DNA from 4 places in the Vibrio glycogenivorans genome. Region 3 is predicted to be linked to each of the others. Evidence: predicted binding sites of a transcription regulator. Region 3 holds the regulator's gene; each other region holds the start of a gene.
The links. Region 3 encodes PurR, which represses purine synthesis genes. Its sites were predicted from a motif close to TNANGNAAACGTTTNCNTNA; they were not measured.
Positions count from the first base shown of each region.

Region 1: the regulator PurR is predicted to act here: its motif matches at 3,027-3,046, upstream of glyA (serine hydroxymethyltransferase).
Region 2: the regulator PurR is predicted to act here: its motif matches at 1,921-1,940, upstream of ACSTTG_RS02835 (NCS2 family permease).
Region 4: the regulator PurR is predicted to act here: its motif matches at 2,773-2,792, upstream of guaB (IMP dehydrogenase).

Region 1 is NZ_JBPVIS010000009.1:68,862-73,806, reverse strand. It holds gene ACSTTG_RS17275 (methyl-accepting chemotaxis protein) at 1-1,516, shown strand, start outside; gene ACSTTG_RS17270 (ArsR/SmtB family transcription factor) at 1,576-1,890, opposite strand; gene ACSTTG_RS17265 (YitT family protein) at 2,068-2,667, opposite strand; gene glyA (serine hydroxymethyltransferase) at 3,103-4,353, shown strand; gene ACSTTG_RS17255 (hypothetical protein) at 4,404-4,736, opposite strand; gene ACSTTG_RS17250 (LysR family transcriptional regulator) at 4,831-4,945, opposite strand, start outside.
Region 2 is NZ_JBPVIS010000001.1:605,136-610,080, forward strand. It holds gene frsA (esterase FrsA) at 1-14, opposite strand, end outside; gene gpt (xanthine phosphoribosyltransferase) at 120-584, opposite strand; gene ACSTTG_RS02835 (NCS2 family permease) at 612-1,901, opposite strand; gene vcdP (small protein VcdP) at 2,553-2,639, opposite strand; gene ACSTTG_RS02840 (aminoacyl-histidine dipeptidase) at 3,074-4,546, shown strand; gene ACSTTG_RS02845 (DUF2884 family protein) at 4,723-4,945, opposite strand, start outside.
Region 3 is NZ_JBPVIS010000004.1:179,878-184,822, forward strand. It holds gene ACSTTG_RS11540 (alpha-L-glutamate ligase-like protein) at 1-963, shown strand, start outside; gene torD (molecular chaperone TorD) at 1,142-1,795, shown strand; gene purR (HTH-type transcriptional repressor PurR) at 1,981-2,994, shown strand; cyclic di-GMP riboswitch class I at 3,133-3,244, shown strand; gene ACSTTG_RS11555 (TfoX/Sxy family DNA transformation protein) at 3,356-3,946, shown strand; gene ACSTTG_RS11560 (glycoside hydrolase family 3 C-terminal domain-containing protein) at 4,238-4,945, shown strand, end outside.
Region 4 is NZ_JBPVIS010000009.1:225,989-230,933, reverse strand. It holds gene ACSTTG_RS17975 (alanyl-tRNA editing protein) at 1-744, shown strand, start outside; gene ACSTTG_RS17970 (zinc ribbon domain-containing protein) at 983-1,204, shown strand; gene xseA (exodeoxyribonuclease VII large subunit) at 1,355-2,734, opposite strand; gene guaB (IMP dehydrogenase) at 2,907-4,370, shown strand; gene guaA (glutamine-hydrolyzing GMP synthase) at 4,504-4,945, shown strand, end outside.

The DNA.
Region 1 (4,945 bases), on a different contig from region 3:
GAATCGTATAAGCCTATCTTTAGCCTCAGACAATCCGCTAGTTTCAGATGCTGCCAGCCGGTTTATTGCCAACGCAAGCTCTATGGAAAGCACCTTCCTGACCCTGATGATGCAAGATGAGCTGGAGAGTGCCCAGAATGAGTATCGTGAGATGCGCAACCGAATTGCTGGTATCTCTCTGGCGTATGATGATTTTGCCCAGTGGCGCCCAGAGATTAAAGAGTTCGCCAGCATGACCACTTCATACGATATGATGCAACAGGGCTTTGAGTCAGGTGGCGTACTCAGTAAAATTCTTGATCGTCTTGAGCTAATGGAAGGTCGTGATGAAGAGCTAGCTCAAGCCGCTATCCTTGCTAACCAGACCACCCAGCTCTTGATTGATATCTCTGAGACGGCGGAGCGCTTGATTGACTCTGGTCAGCAGGTCGTCAACTCCACCATTCAGCGCAATATCCTAATCTTGATCGCCTCTTCGCTTGCGCTGGTCGTGATTGTAATGACGTTGTTTTTCATCCTTCGTCGCTGGACTAACCGTTCATTGACAACGATTACCAAGCAGCTCAATAAGTTAACTGAACATGACCTGAGCACCCAAATCGCTGTTGAGGGACCAACGGAGATGCGTGACATTGCAAATAAATTGAATCAAGTTGTCAGTACTACCCAATCCTCGATTGAGATGGTGACGCGCAATTGTGAAAGTCTCTATCAAACAGCCGAGATCAGCCACGGTGCGGCTGAGCAGACGCGTGGGAGCCTGTCAGCGCAGAGCAGCGCGCTTGAGAGTATGGTCACCACAGTCACAGAGCTTGAGGCCTCAATCAGAGAGATTGCCACCATGACCACGGAGTCGTTTAATAACGCCCGTGAGGCCGAAGAGTTTGCCGTGGTGGGTCTTACAGCGATGGACGACAACCGAACTCGTTTGCATCAGCTTGAGCAGACCCTGAGCCGCAATGAACACTCAATGAATCAGCTAGACTCCAAGGTTGGGCAGATCAGCGAGATGGTCGATATGATCAGTGGTATTGCTGATAATACTAACTTGCTGGCGCTTAATGCCGCGATTGAGGCGGCACGCGCTGGTGAGATGGGGCGGGGCTTTGCAGTTGTTGCAGACGAGGTGCGTAAGCTCGCAAGTGACACCACGGCGCAAACGGGCAATATCCGCCTGATGATGTCAGAGCTCATGGAGGCGGCCCACAGCTCTCGCGCTTCTGTGGCTGAATCACGCGAGGAGATGAATTTTGCCCTTGAGTCGAGCCAGCGAGTGAAGAGTTCCTTTGAGGACATTGAAGCCTCGATTAACCAAATTCGCCTGCGGGTTGAGCATGTGTCGGCCGCCACGGAAGAGCAGCAGCGCGCGACGGCTGATGTCAGTCGCTCAATCGTTCATGTCAATGATCAAAGCGACAACTCCACGCTACAACTGGCGTCGCTGGTGGAGAGTGCCGAGCAAGTCGCGGAGATTGCTGGTCATCAGCAAGCTATGCTGCACAAATACGAGCTGTAATCGGCTCTCAATTGGGATGAAGGAAAAAACGAGCAGTCATTGCTCGTTTTTTTTTCTTATCAGTCACTAGTGGACTGTTCACAGTCTTGCCCATCAATACAGCACTCATCGCGCAAAAAACCGATCACCGCATCAAGGCGCTGATACTCCGCTAGGCAATAGAGGGTTCTGCCCTCGCGTCGCTGGGTTAGAAGACCGGCAGAGCTAAGGGTAGAAATATGGTGTGACAGGGTGGAGCCAGGAATAGCGAGTTTTTGCTGCAGCCCACCAACTGAAACACCCTGATGACCTGCGCGCACTACCAGCTTATAGATGCTCAAGCGTGTCGGATGGCCGAGCTCTTTGAGCGCCTTTGCTACGGATTCTAACTCCATTGTCTTGCCTAACTATTAAAATTCGATACTTGTCGAATTATAACCAATATTTCGCCAACACGTCGCCGTTAATTGTCACTAGATATGATGTTGTTAGGTGGAGTTTGCCGATATCTTCATTCACTGACGCTTGACTCAAGCCTCTAGTCGACAGGCTTGAGCTAGCATATAGCGGGTTTATGAGTAGCTTACCGTATAGCGAGTTGGCTTGTGATTCATCGCCAAAACCACGTTAAGCATCACTGCGCCAAGCACTGAAAGCAGGATAACCGAAGGCGCGACAAACCAACTTGAGGCAATCAAAATCGTTGTGTCAATCGCCATTTGAGTTTTACCAACGGAGATACCGAAACGGTCTTGAACGTAGAGACAGAAGACATTGAATCCACCTAGGCTTGAACGGTGACGAAACAGAATAAGCATGCCCAGCCCCATCAGCAGGCCACCTGCGATGGCACAGTAGACTTGATTAATTTGGTCAATGGCGATCACAAGGTGCAAATGGTCAGCGAAAATCGAGACGAGGCCGCCAGAGATCGCGCTATTGATTGCAAAGCGACGGCCAAAACGCTGCCAGGCCATCAGGTAAAAAGGTACGTTACAGCTAAAGTACAGCACACCAAAAGACAGCGGCATCAATTGAGAAAGCAACAGCGCCAAACCGGTTGTGCCTCCGGTGAGCAATTGAGCATTTTGTAGGAAGAAGACTCCTTGGGCGACCAAAAACGTCCCAGTAACCATTGCAATCCAATCTTCTTTGTTTGTGTGCTTTTCCATTGTTGACTCAGCAAACCTGTGTTTTATGAATATTTTGAGCGCGAATGGTAGTGAAATACGCTAGATAAACCTAGCAAACAGAACAAATTGTTGAACCGAGATGTATGGCTGGCTGTACAAAGTGTAAACCTGTATTGTTGACGGCAATCAAATGCGGTTTGCAACCTGCCAAGTGGTGAGAAAGTTACAAATCATCGTCGATTTTATAAGTGCAAATCCGTACTATAGAGCCAGAGCCTAACAGCAGTAACAAGTGACCAAGTTTTGGTCTGAGATTGGACCAGATAAACCGAGCCATATTTGGTGCAGTTTAGCCTTTATGATCCAGATCAAGTTATGTAATATGGGCGCCAACTTGATGACGAAAACGTTTGCGTAAGGTCGTTAAGCAGTTTTTTTGCAACTTTCAGTTTAAATCTGAGTCAGGAGATACAGATGTTAAAGCGTGATATGAATATCGCAGATTACGATGCGGAGCTATTCGCAGCTATCCAGGAAGAAACTCTTCGTCAAGAAGAGCACATCGAGCTAATCGCTTCTGAGAACTACACCAGCCCACGTGTAATGGAAGCACAAGGTTCTCAGCTAACTAACAAATACGCTGAAGGTTACCCAGGCAAGCGCTACTACGGCGGTTGTGAGTACGTGGATAAAGCGGAAGCTCTAGCGATTGATCGTGCCTGTCAGCTATTTGGCTGTGAGTACGCCAACGTTCAGCCACACTCTGGCTCTCAAGCCAACAGCGCAGTGTACATGGCGCTACTGAATCCAGGTGATACTGTACTGGGTATGAGCCTAGCGCACGGTGGCCACCTAACTCACGGCTCACCAGTTAACTTCTCGGGCAAGCACTACAACGTTATCCCTTACGGTATCGACGAAGCGGGTCAAATCAACTACGATGAGATGGAGCAATTGGCGCTAGAGCACAAGCCAAAAATGATCATCGGTGGCTTTTCTGCTTACTCACAGATCGTTGACTGGGCGCGCATGCGTGAGATTGCCGACAAAGTTGACGCTTACCTGTTCGTAGATATGGCGCACGTTGCGGGCCTAATTGCCGCGGGTGAATACCCAACGCCAGTACCACACGCCCACGTTGTCACCACGACCACGCACAAAACGCTAGCCGGTCCTCGTGGTGGTCTGATCCTGTCAAATGCAGGCGAAGACATGTACAAAAAACTTAACTCTGCTGTTTTCCCTGGCGGCCAGGGTGGTCCATTGATGCACGTTATCGCGGGTAAAGCGGTTGCATTTAAAGAAGCGATGGAGCCAGAGTTCAAAGCTTACCAAGCTCGCGTGGTGAAAAATGCCAAGGCAATGGTGGCGCAGTTCCAAGAGCGTGGCTACAAGATTGTCTCTAACGGCACTGAAAACCACCTGTTCTTGGTTGACCTGATCGACAAAGACATCACAGGTAAAGAAGCTGACGCAGCGCTGGGTGCAGCGAACATCACGGTGAACAAGAACTCTGTACCAAACGACCCACGCAGCCCGTTTGTAACTTCTGGTATCCGTATTGGCTCTCCTGCGATTACCCGTCGTGGCTTTACTGAAGCGGATGCGACAGAGCTTGCGAACTGGATGTGTGACGTGCTTGATGACGTTAACAACCAAGACGTGATTGAAACCACCAAAGCAAAAGTGCTTGAGATCTGTAAGCGTCTGCCTGTTTACGCTTAATCAATCAAGGTGCTGAACAAGACAAAAAGGAGCTCTCTGAGCTCCTTTTTCTATTTGGGAATACTCAACAGAGTGCCTGATTTGCAGCGAAAAGAGTAATAGATCCGGCTCTCACTAAACTGCCCCAATCCCTCACCATGGCAATAATCGATATTGATATCACGCATCGTCTCTAAGGTGTCTTCATTGTTGAGGGCAAACTTGGAGCTATCTGAGCAAATAATACGTACCCGGCCGTCATCGCTGACCGAGTAGAGGTCCACCTCGGTGTTGCATAGCTCAAACGAGGCTTCTCGATAGTTATCTTGTTTGGTGTTGGTGGTGCATCCTTGACTCAAAAGTGCAAAGGCGCAGGCCGCGAAGTAGAGCTTATATCCCGTCATCTCAGTCCCTTAGATGTGATTTCCCTATCATCAGCGTAGATAGTGCTGACCTATGACACAAGTTGAATTCAGAGTTAAGGGCTAAGTGTATTGCTTATGAGCGGGTTTGCTGTTTAACAAACTCGACAAAGGTGCGGTGAGCAATCGACAGGTAGCCCTGCTCACGCCAGGCGAGGGCGAGATTGAGTTCAACTTTTTCGTCAAACGGG
Region 2 (4,945 bases), on a different contig from region 3:
GGATCTTTGGACATAATGGAGAGAATACTCATCTAAATACTAGCAACCATAGTACATTCTCCTCAAAAAAAAAGCTCCGCTGGACGCAGAGCTTTTTGTTTCAAACTATCAATGTAAGATTACTTGTGCTTACGGTTGATTGGCTCGATGTACTGGATAGTCATATCCCAAGGCTGCTCAATCCACGTGTCTTGTGGAATGTCAACAATGTACTCATCAACCAGCTCAGCACCTGCAGGCTTAGCGCATACCGTAATGAGTTTCGCTTTCGGGTACATCTCGCGGATCTTGCGCGCGGTGTCACCACTGTCGACCAAATCATCAACGATTAGGAAACCTTCACCGTCGTGCTCAGGCGCTTTTAGTACGCTCATGTCACGCTGATGGTCGTGATCGTAGCTTGAGATACACACTGTATCTACGTAACGAATGCCCAGCTCACGCGCTAGGATCGCAGCCGGAACTAGACCACCGCGGCTTACGCCGATAATGCCTTTCCACTGCTCAGCTGGCATCTGCTTTTCAGCCAGTTGACGACAGTAGTTCTGCATGTTGTCCCAAGTGATGATGAATTTATTACTCATTATTCAAACCTAATATTTACTGTGGTGTTAACCAACGATGTATTTCACAACGAAGATTGCCGACATAACCCATACGCTGATTGACACATCGCGGCCTTTGCCACTCATGGTCTTGATCACAGCGTACGAAATAAAGCCTAGCGTAATACCTTCCGCAATGGAAAAAGTTAGTGGCATTAGCAAGCAAGTCACCACAACGGGTGCTGCTTCAGTCAGGTCGCGCCAATCAACGCTCACAAGACCTGACATCATAAGAATCGCAACGTAGAACAGTGCGCCTGCAGTTGCGTAAGCTGGGATCATACCAGCCAATGGCGAGAAGAATAGTGCAAGCAGGAACAACACACCCACAACCACAGCCGTCAGACCAGTACGGCCGCCCGCAGCCACACCAGACGCACTCTCGATGTAAGAGGTGGTGCTTGAGGTACCCAGTACCGCACCGATAGACGTTGCAGTAGAGTCAGCCAATAGTGCGCGGTTTAGGCGTGGGATCTTGCCATCTTTGTCCATTAGGTTAGCTTTTTGTGTCACGCCAACCAGGGTGCCCGCCGTATCGAACAGGTCAACGAACAAGAACGCAAACACAACCGAGATCATACCCACTTCAAACACAGCAGAGAAATCAAGCTGCATGAAGGTCGGTGCGATGCTTGGTGGCGTGGACATAATGCCGCCCCACGAAACGTCACCAACGATAATACCCAGTAGCGTCACCGCTAGGATGGCGATCATTACCGCACCTTTAAAGCCGCGATGCACCAATGCAATCGTCAAGAAGAAGCCAAATGCAGCCAGCGCCGATTGAACTGAGGTGATATCACCCAATTGAACTAGAGTCGCTGGGTTATCAACCACAATACCGGCATTTTTTAGCGCGATAAACGCCAAAAATAGACCGATACCGGCAGAGATACCCGTGCGCAGCGACAGTGGGATCGAGTTGATGATCCACTCACGCACCTTAAACACACTAAGAAGGATAAATAGGATACCCGAGACAAACACCGCAGCCAGAGCAACCTGCCAGGTGTAGCCCATACCTAGGACAACCGCATAGGTAAAGAAGGCGTTCAGCCCCATACCCGGCGCTTGCGCGATTGGGTAGTTAGCAATAAAGCCCATGATGAAACAGCCAATCGCCGCAGCCAAACAGGTCGCCACGAAGACTGCACCACGGTCCATGCCCGCGTCAGCCAGGATTGCTGGGTTAACAAAAATGATGTACGCCATGGTCAAGAAGGTCGTGATACCTGCAATAACCTCGGTGCGCACATTGGTGCCATTTTCACTGAGTTTAAATAGCTTTTCGAGCATTTTATTTATCCTTTATCGGAAAAGTAAACGGTTGCGTAAACGATTGTGCGAATTATAAAGTCATCAAATTGCAAATTCCACCGCCAAAACAATTTTAAGTAAAGAAAACTTAATATTTATCAATAAAACATTTGCGCACAAAAGTCATAAAGACAAATAATTACCATTAAATTCATCTATTTATTTTAATAATTCGATAAACAAGCAATGCGCAAAAAACATACCATTGGAAAATATCCAAACCTCTAGCACGCAAATGCAAAGGATTACATTGATAAAAATACCAACTTAAGAGCAGAAGCGAGAGTCGAGAGGCGAGAAGCGAGGTTGTTATCAGCGCGCTGTGAGTTTCTCGTCTCTCGCAGCGCCGCGATCTCGCTTCCCGTCTGCCCTAAAGGGAAGGAGCAAGATATTTGAATTCACCGGTAGAAATTCAAAACTGGTTGGGTAGGTACAATTGGTGGAATGCGCGCGCAGGCCCCCCTCGCCTCTCGCAGCAACGCGATCTCGCCTCTCGACTCTCCCCCAAAGGGGGATAAAAAAAACGCCACTCGTAAAAAAACGAGTGGCGGTAGAATCTTTCAACCTAAACGTAGGTTGTAATAAATTTCTAAAAAAATCGGGGGTGAACAAGATGTTCGAGTAACAAGCTTAGAATCCAAAGCTTGTTGGGTATGCAAAGTTAGCGGAATAAACGCCCTTGTTGTTCCAAAACATTGCAAAAGATAAACCTTTCATCGCTATCACCTATAAATCAATCGTTTAAAGCAACTGATTTCTTGGTTCCTTGGAGGCGATAAATCGGGCTCGTCCTGTGAGCATTTTTCGCTGCCTAAGCAACGGGATCAAATATATCATTTTGAAAATTTATTACAATCAAAACTCAGCGCAAAAGTGTAAATTTGCTTAATAAGTCGCCATAATTTTGTTTTATGTAAGTAAATTACACAAAGTGACACTTTTCAGCCTGCCCAATGCTCTGGCAGTGCATGCGAGAGTTGGACAGCTACAGCTAGAGTGATATGCTAACCCCAAAGTAAAGCTCAGTGTATTCAACCATTAATTCAGCTCATAGCTGTCCATATGGCTCGTGGCTGCCAAATCAACGTACCGCTGTGAATAAAAACCAAGGTTGCTAACACTCCCCTATCCAGTCTTTTAAGGAGCACACCGTGACAGACTTCCTCACTCAGATTCAAACCCAGACCAATAACCCGATTTGGCCTTTCTTTGCGACTATCTGCTCGATCCCTCACCCGTCTAAGCACGAAGAGGCGCTAGCCCAGCACATTGTTGAGTGGGCAACGGGTAAAGGCCTTGAGGTCAAACGCGACCAAACCGGCAATGTATTCATTAAAAAGCCCGCGACACCGGGCATGGAAGATCGTAAAGGCGTGGTTCTGCAAGCGCACATCGATATGGTGCCGCAGAAAAATGAAGACACTCAGCACAACTTCGAGACCGACCCTATTCGCCCGTACATCGATGGTGAATGGCTAACCGCTGATGGCACCACACTGGGTGCTGATAACGGTATCGGTATGGCATCCTGCCTAGCAGTGCTTGACGCGGATAATATTGCTCATGGTCCAATTGAGGTACTACTGACTATCGACGAAGAAGCTGGCATGACCGGTGCTTTCGGCCTTGAGTCAGGTTGGCTTGAGGGCGATATCCTGCTCAACACCGACTCCGAGCAAGAGGGTGAGGTGTACATGGGCTGCGCTGGCGGTATCGACGGTGCGATGACTTTTGATATTCAACGTGAAGCGCTACCTGCTGGCTTTGTAACGCGTCAGCTAACACTAAAAGGCCTGAAGGGCGGCCACTCTGGCTGTGATATCCACACCGGTCGCGGCAATGCCAACAAGCTGATCGCACGCTTTCTTGCTGCGCACGCTGGTGAGCTAGACCTGCGCCTGATTGAGTTCCGTGGCGGCAGCCTGCGCAACGCGATTCCACGCGAAGCCTTTATCACTGTTGCGCTGCCTGCTGAAAACCAAGCGCCATTGGCTGAGCGCTTTGATGCTTACACCGCGCTGCTATCGCAAGAGCTTGGCCGCGTTGAAACCGACATCGTCAGCTTCAATGAAACGCTAGAAACCACGCAACAAGTCCTGTCTGTTGCTGACCAAGCCCGCTTCGTTGCCGCGCTAAACGCCTGTCCAAATGGCGTGGTTCGTATGAGCGACGAGATTGAGGGTGTGGTTGAGACGTCACTCAACGTTGGTGTGATCACTACCGAAGGTGACAAGATCACCGTCTTGTGCCTGATCCGCTCATTGATTGACTCAGGTCGCGAGCAGGTTGAGGGGACACTTAACTCAGTGGCAGAGCTGGCAGGCGCGACGATGACCTTCGGCGGCGCCTACCCTGGCTGGAAGCCAGACGCAGACTCACAGATCATGGCCATCTTCCGTGACATGTACCAAGACATCTACGGCAACAAACCAAATATCATGGTCATCCACGCCGGTCTTGAGTGCGGCCTGTTTAAGAAGCCTTACCCAGAGATGGACATGGTCTCTTTCGGCCCAACCATCAAGTTCCCACACTCACCAGATGAAAAGGTCAAGATCGACACCGTCGACCTATTCTGGCAACAAATGGTCGCCCTCCTAGCCGCCATCCCAGCCAAAGCCTAACCATCACCCAAAGCTAACCAAGGCAGAGCCCCCGCTCTGCCTTGTCAGATCTTCGATTTCCAACCAAAAAGCCCGGTTTTAAACACCTATACTATCAAAGTGCTCAAAACCCCTCGCCTCTCGATTCTCGACTCTCGCTTCTCGTTTAAAGACTCTCGCCTCTATCCCGCAAACTGCTAAATCGTAAACACGCGATAATTCTCCAACTGCGGGATCTTAAGGTGCAAGGCTTCCTCATCCTCTTTCAGCCCCTCAAGCTCTTCACACAAAGCCTTCTGATCCTCACGCAACTGCTCACGATGCGCCTTCAGTCGTGCCTCAAGCTTATCTTTCAACTCACCCATCTCTTCAGCCATCTGAGTCAGGTTGATCCCGCCCTCAAGCTGCATCTTCTCCGAC
Region 3 (4,945 bases):
TTTTCACGTTTAACCTCACCCGGTAAACTGCGCGCCAAAGGGATCATGGGCATGAACCAACGTAACCACAGTTACATTGGCCGCTATAACGATCGCTCTAAATACCCTTTGGTGGATGATAAGCTTAAGACCAAGATCATTGCTGAAGCTGCTGGGTGTACCGTGCCAAAACTGATTGGCACCATCTCTACCCAGGCGGATGTAAAGCGAATCCACAACATGGTCAAGGAGTGGCCGGGCTTTGTGATCAAACCTGCTCAAGGTAGTGGTGGTAAGGGCATCCTAGTGGTTATTTCTCACCAGGATGGCGTCTACACCAAGCCCTCTGGCTCTACCATCAATGAAGAGGATGTTGAGCGCCATATCAGTAACACGCTTGCTGGCCTGTTCTCGCTCGGTGGTAAAAACGACGTGGCCGTGGTGGAGAACTTGATTAAGTTCGATGACTGCTTTGATGGCTACAGCGTTGAGGGTGTGCCTGATGTACGGATCATCGTGTTCAAAGGTTACCCTGTCATGGCCATGATGCGCTGTTCAACCACCGCTTCAGATGGCAAAGCAAACTTGCACCAAGGCGCCGTCGGGATAGGCATTGATATCGCCACAGGGCGCGCTGTCCGCGCAGTACAGTTTGACCAACCGGTTGAGCACCACCCAGACACTGGTCAAGAGCTCAGTCAACTGCAAGTCCCACACTGGGAGCGTCTGCTTGAACTTGCTGCGAGTGCCTGGGAGATGACTGGGCTTGGTTATATGGGCACTGATATGGTTCTGGATAAAGAAGAAGGACCAATGGTACTGGAGCTCAATGCTCGCCCGGGATTAGCAATACAGATTGCCAACGGCAGTGGATTGTTGCCGCGATTGCAGCATATTGAGAATCTTGAGCTCCCCGCGGAATACCCGAAACCCAAAGAGCGGGTCGCCTACGCTGCTAAGCAGTTTGGTGTCTTCAACAAGTAAGTCAGTAAACAGCAAAAATGCCGCCCTCTCATCGGGCGGCATTTTTATTTATACTAACAATCGATTACGTCAGGCCTCTTAGAAATGCTGGTCTATTACTCTCATTATTGCTCCATGCCACTATTTAGAAATTAGTTATACTTATCAACATAGTGAACGAGATGTGGGGTTGATCGTGATTGAAGAAGTGAAAGCGTTTAATGATAAGCGAGCGGAGATCTACTGGTGGCTCTCAAGCCTGTTCAGTCGAGAGTTGGACGACAAAGATCTTGCCCAGTATCAAAGCCCAGAAATTCGCGCATTTCTAAGTGGCTTGGGAGAGAACCTACAGTTAAAGCAACCCGTGGCGAACTTTATTGATACACTCAATCGCCTACAAGACCGAGAAGACGCTAAATTGGAACTCGCTGCAGATTTTTGTGACTTGTTCCTTAAATCTGATAAAGAAGGGGCGCTACCTTATGCCTCGGTATATCTAGATCCTGAACATATGCTCAATGGTCAGCCCGCTCTTGAGATGAAGCAAATCCTCGCTGAGCACAACATCCAAGTTTCCCACGGCCTAAACGAGCCCCCAGATCATCTCGGTGTTGAGCTCGATTTTCTTGGCAATCTTATCATTCGCTCGAACGAACTTGAGCAAGAGCGCCACCTCGAGCAGGCTTTTGCCGAGCAGGAGCAGTTTATCCGCCAGCATCTGCTCACTTGGGTACCCCAATTTCGTACTTTATGCAAAAAACGTGACGAGTTTGGGTTCTATGCCGCAGTGAGTGAGTTACTGGTCGCCTTTCTCGAGCTGGACTGCCTATATTTATTGGGTGAGGAAAGTTAGTCCAGCTGGCGATTAAGTTTGCACCGTAAACGATAGCAGTCTAAAATGTTCGGATATTTTTAGCCGCTTTCGTGAAAGCGGTTTTTTTATTTACCCCTTAGCGAATACCGCATTTCCCTCACCATGATACGTTCGAACGCTTGAGATCTGTGCGGTAACCATAAGTACAATTAAGGAACACACCAATGGCCACTATTAAAGATGTCGCACGTCTTGCAGGTGTCTCTACCACAACGGTATCGCACGTTATCAATAAGACTCGATTCGTTGCTGAAGCTACCCAAGAAAAAGTAAACCAAGCAGTTAAGGAGCTTAACTATGCTCCTAGTGCGGTAGCGCGTAGTTTGAAGTGTAACTCAACCCGCACCATCGGCATGCTCGTCACTCAGTCCACTAACCTATTTTTCTCTGAGGTCATCGATGGTGTTGAGAGCTATTGTTACCGTCAGGGCTACACGCTAATTTTGTGCAACACGGGTGGCATCTACGAGAAACAGCGCGACTATATTCGCATGCTGGCTGAGAAACGTGTCGATGGTATCCTGGTGATGTGCTCTGATCTGACTGAAGAGCTCAACGAGATGCTCGACAGCCACCCTAACATTCCAAAAGTGATCATGGACTGGGGCCCTGAGACCTCACAAGCTGACAAAATCATCGATAACTCAGAAGAAGGCGGTTACCTCGCAACCAAATTCCTTATCGACAAGGGCCATCAAAAGATTGCTTGCCTTAGCGGCCACTTTGAAAAGGCGGCGTGTATGGAGCGTATTAGCGGCTTCCGTCGCGCGATGGATGAGGCGAACCTCAATGTGGTTGAGGATTGGATCCTTGAGGGCAATTTTGAGTGTGATACTGCCGTCCTTGCTGCGGACAAGATCGCTGCAATGGATGAAAAGCCGACCGCGGTATTCTGTTTTAATGACACCATGGCACTCGGCCTTATGAGTCGCTTGCAAGAAAACGGTATTCGTATTCCCGAAGATATGTCGGTGATCGGTTATGACAATATCGAGCTGGCCGAGTACTTCTCTCCGCCACTGACCACCGTACACCAACCAAAACGACGCGTGGGTAAGAATGCCTTCGAGATCCTCCTCGAGCGAATCAAAAACAAGGAACATGATAAGCGAGTTTTTGAGATGCACCCTGAAATCGTGGAACGTCTAACTGTTAAAGATATCAGTCATTTAGGTTAATTTGTGTACCAAAGTTAGATATTCCTGCATTTAGTGTGCAATTGACAGAAGTTGGCTAGTCTTTTTTGGAATCGGCGTCACATTATGGTTGTTGGATATGTGATACCTATCCAGCTTTTTATTATGATTTTGTCTATGCCACGCACAGGGCAAACCATCTGAAAGGGTGGGACGCAAAGCCTCCGGCCTTACCCTTCAATTACTTGAGTGAAAACTCTCGTAGTTGAAGAAAGGTAGCGGGGTTGCCGATGGTGAAAGGACACTGCATTTAGCTGTTATTAGTAGGTGTAGGGTCGGTTTCGCTAAATTCTCGGGCCTGAATTTAGGTGGCTGTTGTTTCATTACCGAGATTTACAAAACCATGGATAGACCAATTTTAAAAGACTCAATGCGCTTGTTTGAGCAGTTAGGCAGCGTAAAGTCACGTTCAATGTTTGGCGGATTTGGCGTTTTTGTCGATGACGCAATGTTTGCACTTATCGTGCGCAATCGTTTGCACATTCGCAAATGTAGTCAACTTGATGCAGAAATTACCGCCAAGGGCCTTGAACCTTATGTTTATGAGAAGAAAGGCTTTCCTGTTGTTACCAAGTATTTTCAACTCGCCGAAGATTGCCTAGAAAATCCCCAGCGTCTACTTGAGATGGCAACCGTGGCACTCGATGCCGCGAAAAAGGACAAAATTAAGCAAGAAACCGCCAAGCCGCAGCGTCTTAAAGATTTACCTAATCTGCGCCTTGCAACGGAAAGAATGCTGAAAAAAGCGGGGATCGGCAGTGTTTCTGAGCTCGAACAAGCAGGCTCTGTTAACGCTTATCGCGCGATTCAGGAAACCCACACCGTACCAGTTAACCTTGAACTGCTCTACTCTCTAGAGGGAGCACTTAGAGGCACGCACTGGTCAGTGATCCCACAGCAACAACGTGATGCCCTAGCTAACCAGCTTTGCTAAACCTTTAGAAAACTAGCTATTCATTACTTAGATTCAAGCCAGCGACTCGCTGGCTTTTTTGATCTGTGGGTATATCTAACTTCAAATTATGGATAACTTTCATTAGCTTGAATGCTAACAGAGCAGTTTCTACTTACCCACCAGCTCCCACTTCGCGACCGAACTCACAATAATTATTTATAGCAATTCAATTGTGAAAAAAAACAAATATACCTCGATGAATTAATGGTATTTTGTTAACCAAAGCATCACTAAGGTTAACCATTACTTACTTGTCGTAGGAACCAATTAATGAAGAAGTTACAAAAATCAATTGCCCTTGTTGGGATGGGAGCCGCGTGTGTCTCTGCTCAAGAGATTGACCTCTCGTTTCAAGATCACACATTGCCAATCGAAAAACGTGCTGAAATCCTTGTGTCACAGATGACATTGGAAGAAAAAGTCAGCCAACTGCTCAATGACGCACCGGCCATTCCTCGCCTTGAGGTTCCGTCTTACAACTGGTGGAATGAAGCCCTGCATGGCGTGGCGCGTAATGGTAAAGCCACGATCTTCCCTCAAGCTATTGGTCTTGCCGCTACCTTTGATGCCGAACTGGCCAAAGAGGTTGCCAGCGCTATTTCTACTGAGGCAAGAGCCAAGTTTTCTATCTCTCAATCCATGGGTAACCACAGCCAGTACGCGGGGCTGACTTTCTGGACACCAAACGTCAACATCTTCCGTGACCCACGCTGGGGACGAGGACAAGAAACTTACGGTGAAGACCCATTCTTGACCTCGCAAATTGGTGTCGCCTTTGTGCAGGGCTTACAAGGTGATGATCCTAACTACCTAAAATCAGCAGCGACGGCAAAACACTACGCGGTACACTCAGGCCCAGAGGCGTCAAGACACCACTTCAACGCGATTCCAACTGAGCAGGACCTGCATGAAACCTACCTGCCTGCTTTTGAGGCACTGGTTAAAGATGCTAACGTCGAAACGGTCATGGCTGCCTAC
Region 4 (4,945 bases), on a different contig from region 3:
CCGGATCATCCCGCGGATAAGGGTCACCTTGTGCTAGGAAGTGAGTCACACCAAGTCGTCGATTGTCTCGTTGGCGCAGTGGATCTCGCCACTGGTGAGCTGTTTGTTGATCGCGCGATCCCAGTAAAGCGTGACCAGTTTGGCTGGGCGTTTGTTGTCGTACACGTGCTTGAGGGAGAAGTCGCGCTAAGCATAGATACTGACGTATCGCTGAATGTGGATCAAAGCTATCAGCTTGCCTTAAGTCGTGGACACAGTGCAGGTCACTTGGCATACCTTGCTCTTAACAAGATCCTGGTTGAGGGCGGTTATTGGCGTAAGCAGGCTGATCGCCTCGATCCGCATGGGCATTACGATTTTAATAGCTACGCACAAGAAACCAGCTTTGTTAATGAGGATCGTTGTGTTGACCAGTATCGCTTAGGTAAGACCCTACGCAAACGTGGCCTAAATAGCGCCGATATGCTGGCCAACCTTGATCAGATAGCCCTACAGGTGAATCAACAGCTGGTGGATTGGCTTGCCACGGGTGCAGATGTGGTAATGGAGTGCCAAGGCGAGGCACTGACGCATTCACGTTACTGGCACTGTGATCTTGGTGAGCGAGCACCTGCCGTGATCCCATGTGGTGGAACCCACGTGAAATCGCTAAAAGAGTATGCGACGATTAGCGTAGAACTGCGTCAAATTGATGCGCAGAACATTGAAATGCACACCAATGTAACTAGTGCAGATTCAGAATAAGATCTTTTTATTAAATGTGGTTATTCTTGCATTTATATTCAATTACCAGTGTTTTCAACTGTCTGTAATTGAAATGCAGGATATGTAACTTATGCTTTCGGTGTGTGGTTATATAAATGTTCTTTTTGCCGCAGATCGCTGATCACATTGGAAAACGCCGATGATCGTATAAAGATCATTGGCAAAAGCTTGGATCAGATCGTTCAATTTATAACAAACTTATTTAGTGAGAGTCGTAATGAGCAGCAATAATTGTCCAAACTGTCATCAAGAGCTGGACTGGGATGGTGGCTATGTGTGTAATCAGTGCGAAGTGCGCTTTAAAAAGATCGCCTTCTGCCCAGACTGCGAAGCCCAACTAGAGAAGCTCCAAGCCTGCGGCGCCGCCAGCTATTTCTGCAACAGCTGTAACGAGCTAAAGTCTAAATCGCGAATCAGGATCGAATTCGTACAAGATTAAAAAAGGAGCGAGGTGCGGGGACGCTGCGCTACGGGGAGCGAGGGGTCTTTGGTGCTGTGATATCTCCGATAAGATTAAAGGATTCCCTGCGTGGCAGAAAATCCTCGCACCTCGTAGGGCGAAGCCCGTCCCCGAACCTCGCACCTGCTTTTAGCGTGCAATAGAAGTAACGTCACCATCAGCCAAGCGCGTCACCAACACATCGCCCGATTTAACTTGCTCAGCCTGTGTAACGACCTGTCCAGATTCTAGTTGGGTGATCGAGTAGCCGCGCTTGAGTGTGGCCAGGGGGCTGACCGCATCGAGTTTTTCAGCCGCGAGTGCGACTTGGTGTTGGGAGGTCAGAAGTTGACGCTTTATGGCGTCTACCAAGCGATGCTGGGTGCGACTAAGTTGATGTTGCTGCTGATTAATGGTGTTAACTGGCGAGGCAGACAGGATTTTCTGCTGCTGACGTTCAACACCACTGCGTTGCTTAGTCATATACAGCGCCATAGCATGCTGCATGCGGCGCTCGAGCTCATCGAGTTGTTGCGACTGGCGTTCAAGTTGATAGCTTGGGTGCTGCTTCTCGAGTCGGTGCAGCAGTTGGGCTCGGCGCTGCTTTTGCTCTTGGAAATACAAGCGTGCGGCATTGAACAGACGATTGACGCGTGTCTGTACACCTTGGCGTTTATGGCTGTTATCGCGACTGACTAACTCGGCCGCGGCTGATGGGGTAGGTGCGCGCATATCGGCAACAAAGTCGGCGATAGTTACATCAATTTCGTGCCCAACAGCACTAATGATCGGGATCTGGCTCGCCGCAATCGTGCGGGCGACGATCTCTTCATTAAAGCACCACAGATCCTCAAGTGAGCCACCCCCACGCCCGACGATCAGTACGTCACACTCATTACGCTCATTGGCGGTGCCAATGGCTTGAGCGATCTTAATCGCGGCATCACCTCCTTGAACCATGGTGGGGTAAATCACCACTGGAAGGGTCGGGTCACGCCTTTTGAGTACATCAAGGATATCAAACAGCGCGGCACCGGTTTGCGAGGTGATGATCCCAACCCGTTTAGGGTGCTCAGGAAGAGGCCGCTTATTGGTCTGGGCGAACAAACCCTCGCCTGCAAGGCGCATTTTGAGCTCTTCGAACTGCTGCTGCAGTCGGCCATCACCTTCAGGCTGCATACTCTCAATAATCAGTTGATAGTCGCCGCGTGGTTCATACAGCGATAGGCGCGCTTTGACTAATACCTGCTGCCCAGACTGTGGCTTAAAGCTGACGCGGCGATTATTACCACGAAACATGGCGCACTTAACCTGAGCGCGAGCATCTTTGAGCGTGAAGTACCAGTGACCTGATACCGGGGCAGAAAAGTTGGAGATCTCACCGAGCAGCCAAACAATACCCATCTCATTTTCGAGAAGGAGGCGCACTTCGGCATTGAGCCGTGAAACAGTGAAGATATTGGGATTAGTCGCAGCAGACACAGCGATTCTCAGGACGTGAGTATGGAAGTTAGCGGCAATATAATACATAGCAAGGGGTAAAATGCAAATAAAAAATAGAAAAATGTGTAGCCAACCGTTTGCGTTGACCGTATAATCCCTCCGCAATATCTAATCCAAACGCAGCTAACTGCACTCATTATGCGAAACGATGAGTTTGGGTTTCTCTATTTTTACCTATCCTAATTGTGAGATATTGCAAATGCTAAGAATTGCCAAAGAAGCGCTGACATTCGACGACGTACTACTGGTGCCAGCACACTCCACCGTTCTCCCAAATACAGCTGATCTTCGCACTCAGCTGACGAAGAATATTACTCTAAACATCCCAATGATCTCTGCGTCGATGGACACCGTGACCGAAGCCCGTCTGGCTATCGCTCTGGCGCAGGAAGGCGGCATTGGCTTTATCCATAAGAACATGTCTATTGAGCAGCAAGCTGCTGAAGTTCGCACGGTTAAGAAATTTGAAGCTGGTGTAGTAACAGACCCTGTAACAGTAAACCCACATGCAACGATTGCCGATGTTGTGGCTCTGACGGAGAAGCACGGCTTTGCTGGTTTCCCGGTTGTTACTGAAAACAATGAACTAGTGGGTATCATCACTGGTCGTGACGTACGCTTTGTAACTGACCTGTCTAAATCTGTTGAGTCAGTAATGACGGCAAAAGAGAACCTAGCTTCAGTTAAAGAAGGTGCAACTCGTGAAGAAGTGCAAGAGAAGATGCACGAAGCACGCGTTGAGAAAGTACTTGTTGTGAACGAAGAGTTCCAACTAACCGGTATGATCACGGCAAAAGATTTCCACAAAGCAGAGCGTAAGCCAAACGCATGTAAAGACGCACAAGGTCGCTTGCGTGTTGGTGCTGCGGTTGGCGCAGGCGCTGGTAACGAAGAGCGCGTTGCAGCTCTTGTTGAAGCGGGCATCGATGTTCTTCTAATCGACTCTTCACACGGCCACTCTGAGGGTGTTCTAAACCGTATCCGCGAAACTCGCGCAGCGTACCCAGATCTTGATATCATCGGCGGTAACGTAGCGACTGGCGCAGGTGCTCAGGCACTGATCGACGCAGGCGTTAGCGCAGTGAAAGTGGGTATCGGCCCAGGTTCAATCTGTACCACTCGTATCGTAACGGGTGTCGGTGTTCCTCAGGTGACAGCGATTGCTGACGCGGTTGAAGTAGCGAACAAGCAAGGCATCCCAGTGATTGCTGACGGTGGTATCCGCTTCTCTGGTGATATCTGTAAAGCGATCGTTGCTGGTGCATCGTGTGTGATGGTGGGCTCAATGTTCGCGGGTACTGAAGAAGCACCGGGTGAGGTCATCCTTTACAACGGTCGTTCATACAAAGCTTACCGCGGTATGGGCTCACTTGGCGCAATGTCTCAAGGCTCTTCAGACCGTTACTTCCAGACTGATAACGCGGCAGACAAATTGGTACCAGAAGGTATCGAGGGTCGTATCGCGTACAAAGGTCGCCTAAAAGAGATCGTTCACCAGCAAATGGGTGGTCTGCGTTCAAGCATGGGTCTAACCGGCTCTGCCACTATCGAAGATATGCGTACTAAAGCTGAATTCGTGCGCATCTCGGGTGCAGGCATGGCGGAATCGCACGTGCATGACGTTCAAATCACTAAGGAAGCGCCAAACTACCGTCGCGGTTAATTTCTTCGCAGAAATGAGGGGCTCTGAATAAAGAGTCCCGCGACGAAAACGTTTGCTTTTTTCCTTGAAGCATTTAAGCGGGGCGAGTAAACTCGCCTCGTTTTCTTAACCCAGCTTAAAAAGACTGCCCAATATGACGAAAAATATTCATGACCAGCGTATCCTTATCCTAGACTTCGGATCGCAATACACTCAGCTCGTAGCACGCCGCGTTCGCGAAATCGGTGTTTACTGTGAACTATGGAGCTGGGATGTAGAAGAAGCGGATATTCGTGAATTCAACCCAGACGGTATCATCCTCTCTGGTGGCCCTGAAAGCGTAACCGAAGAAAACTCGCCACGCGCACCACAATACGTGTTTGATTCAGGTGTTCCTGTACTGGGTATCTGCTACGGCATGCAAACCATGGCTGAGCAGCTAGGTGGTAAAGTAGCAGGCTCTGATGAGCGTGAGTTTGGCTACGCACAAGTAAAAGTGGTTCACGAGTCATCTCTATTTAGCAACATCGAAGATGCGATTGCTGAAGACGGCAATGCACTGCTTGACGTGTGGATGAGCCACGGCGACAAAGTGG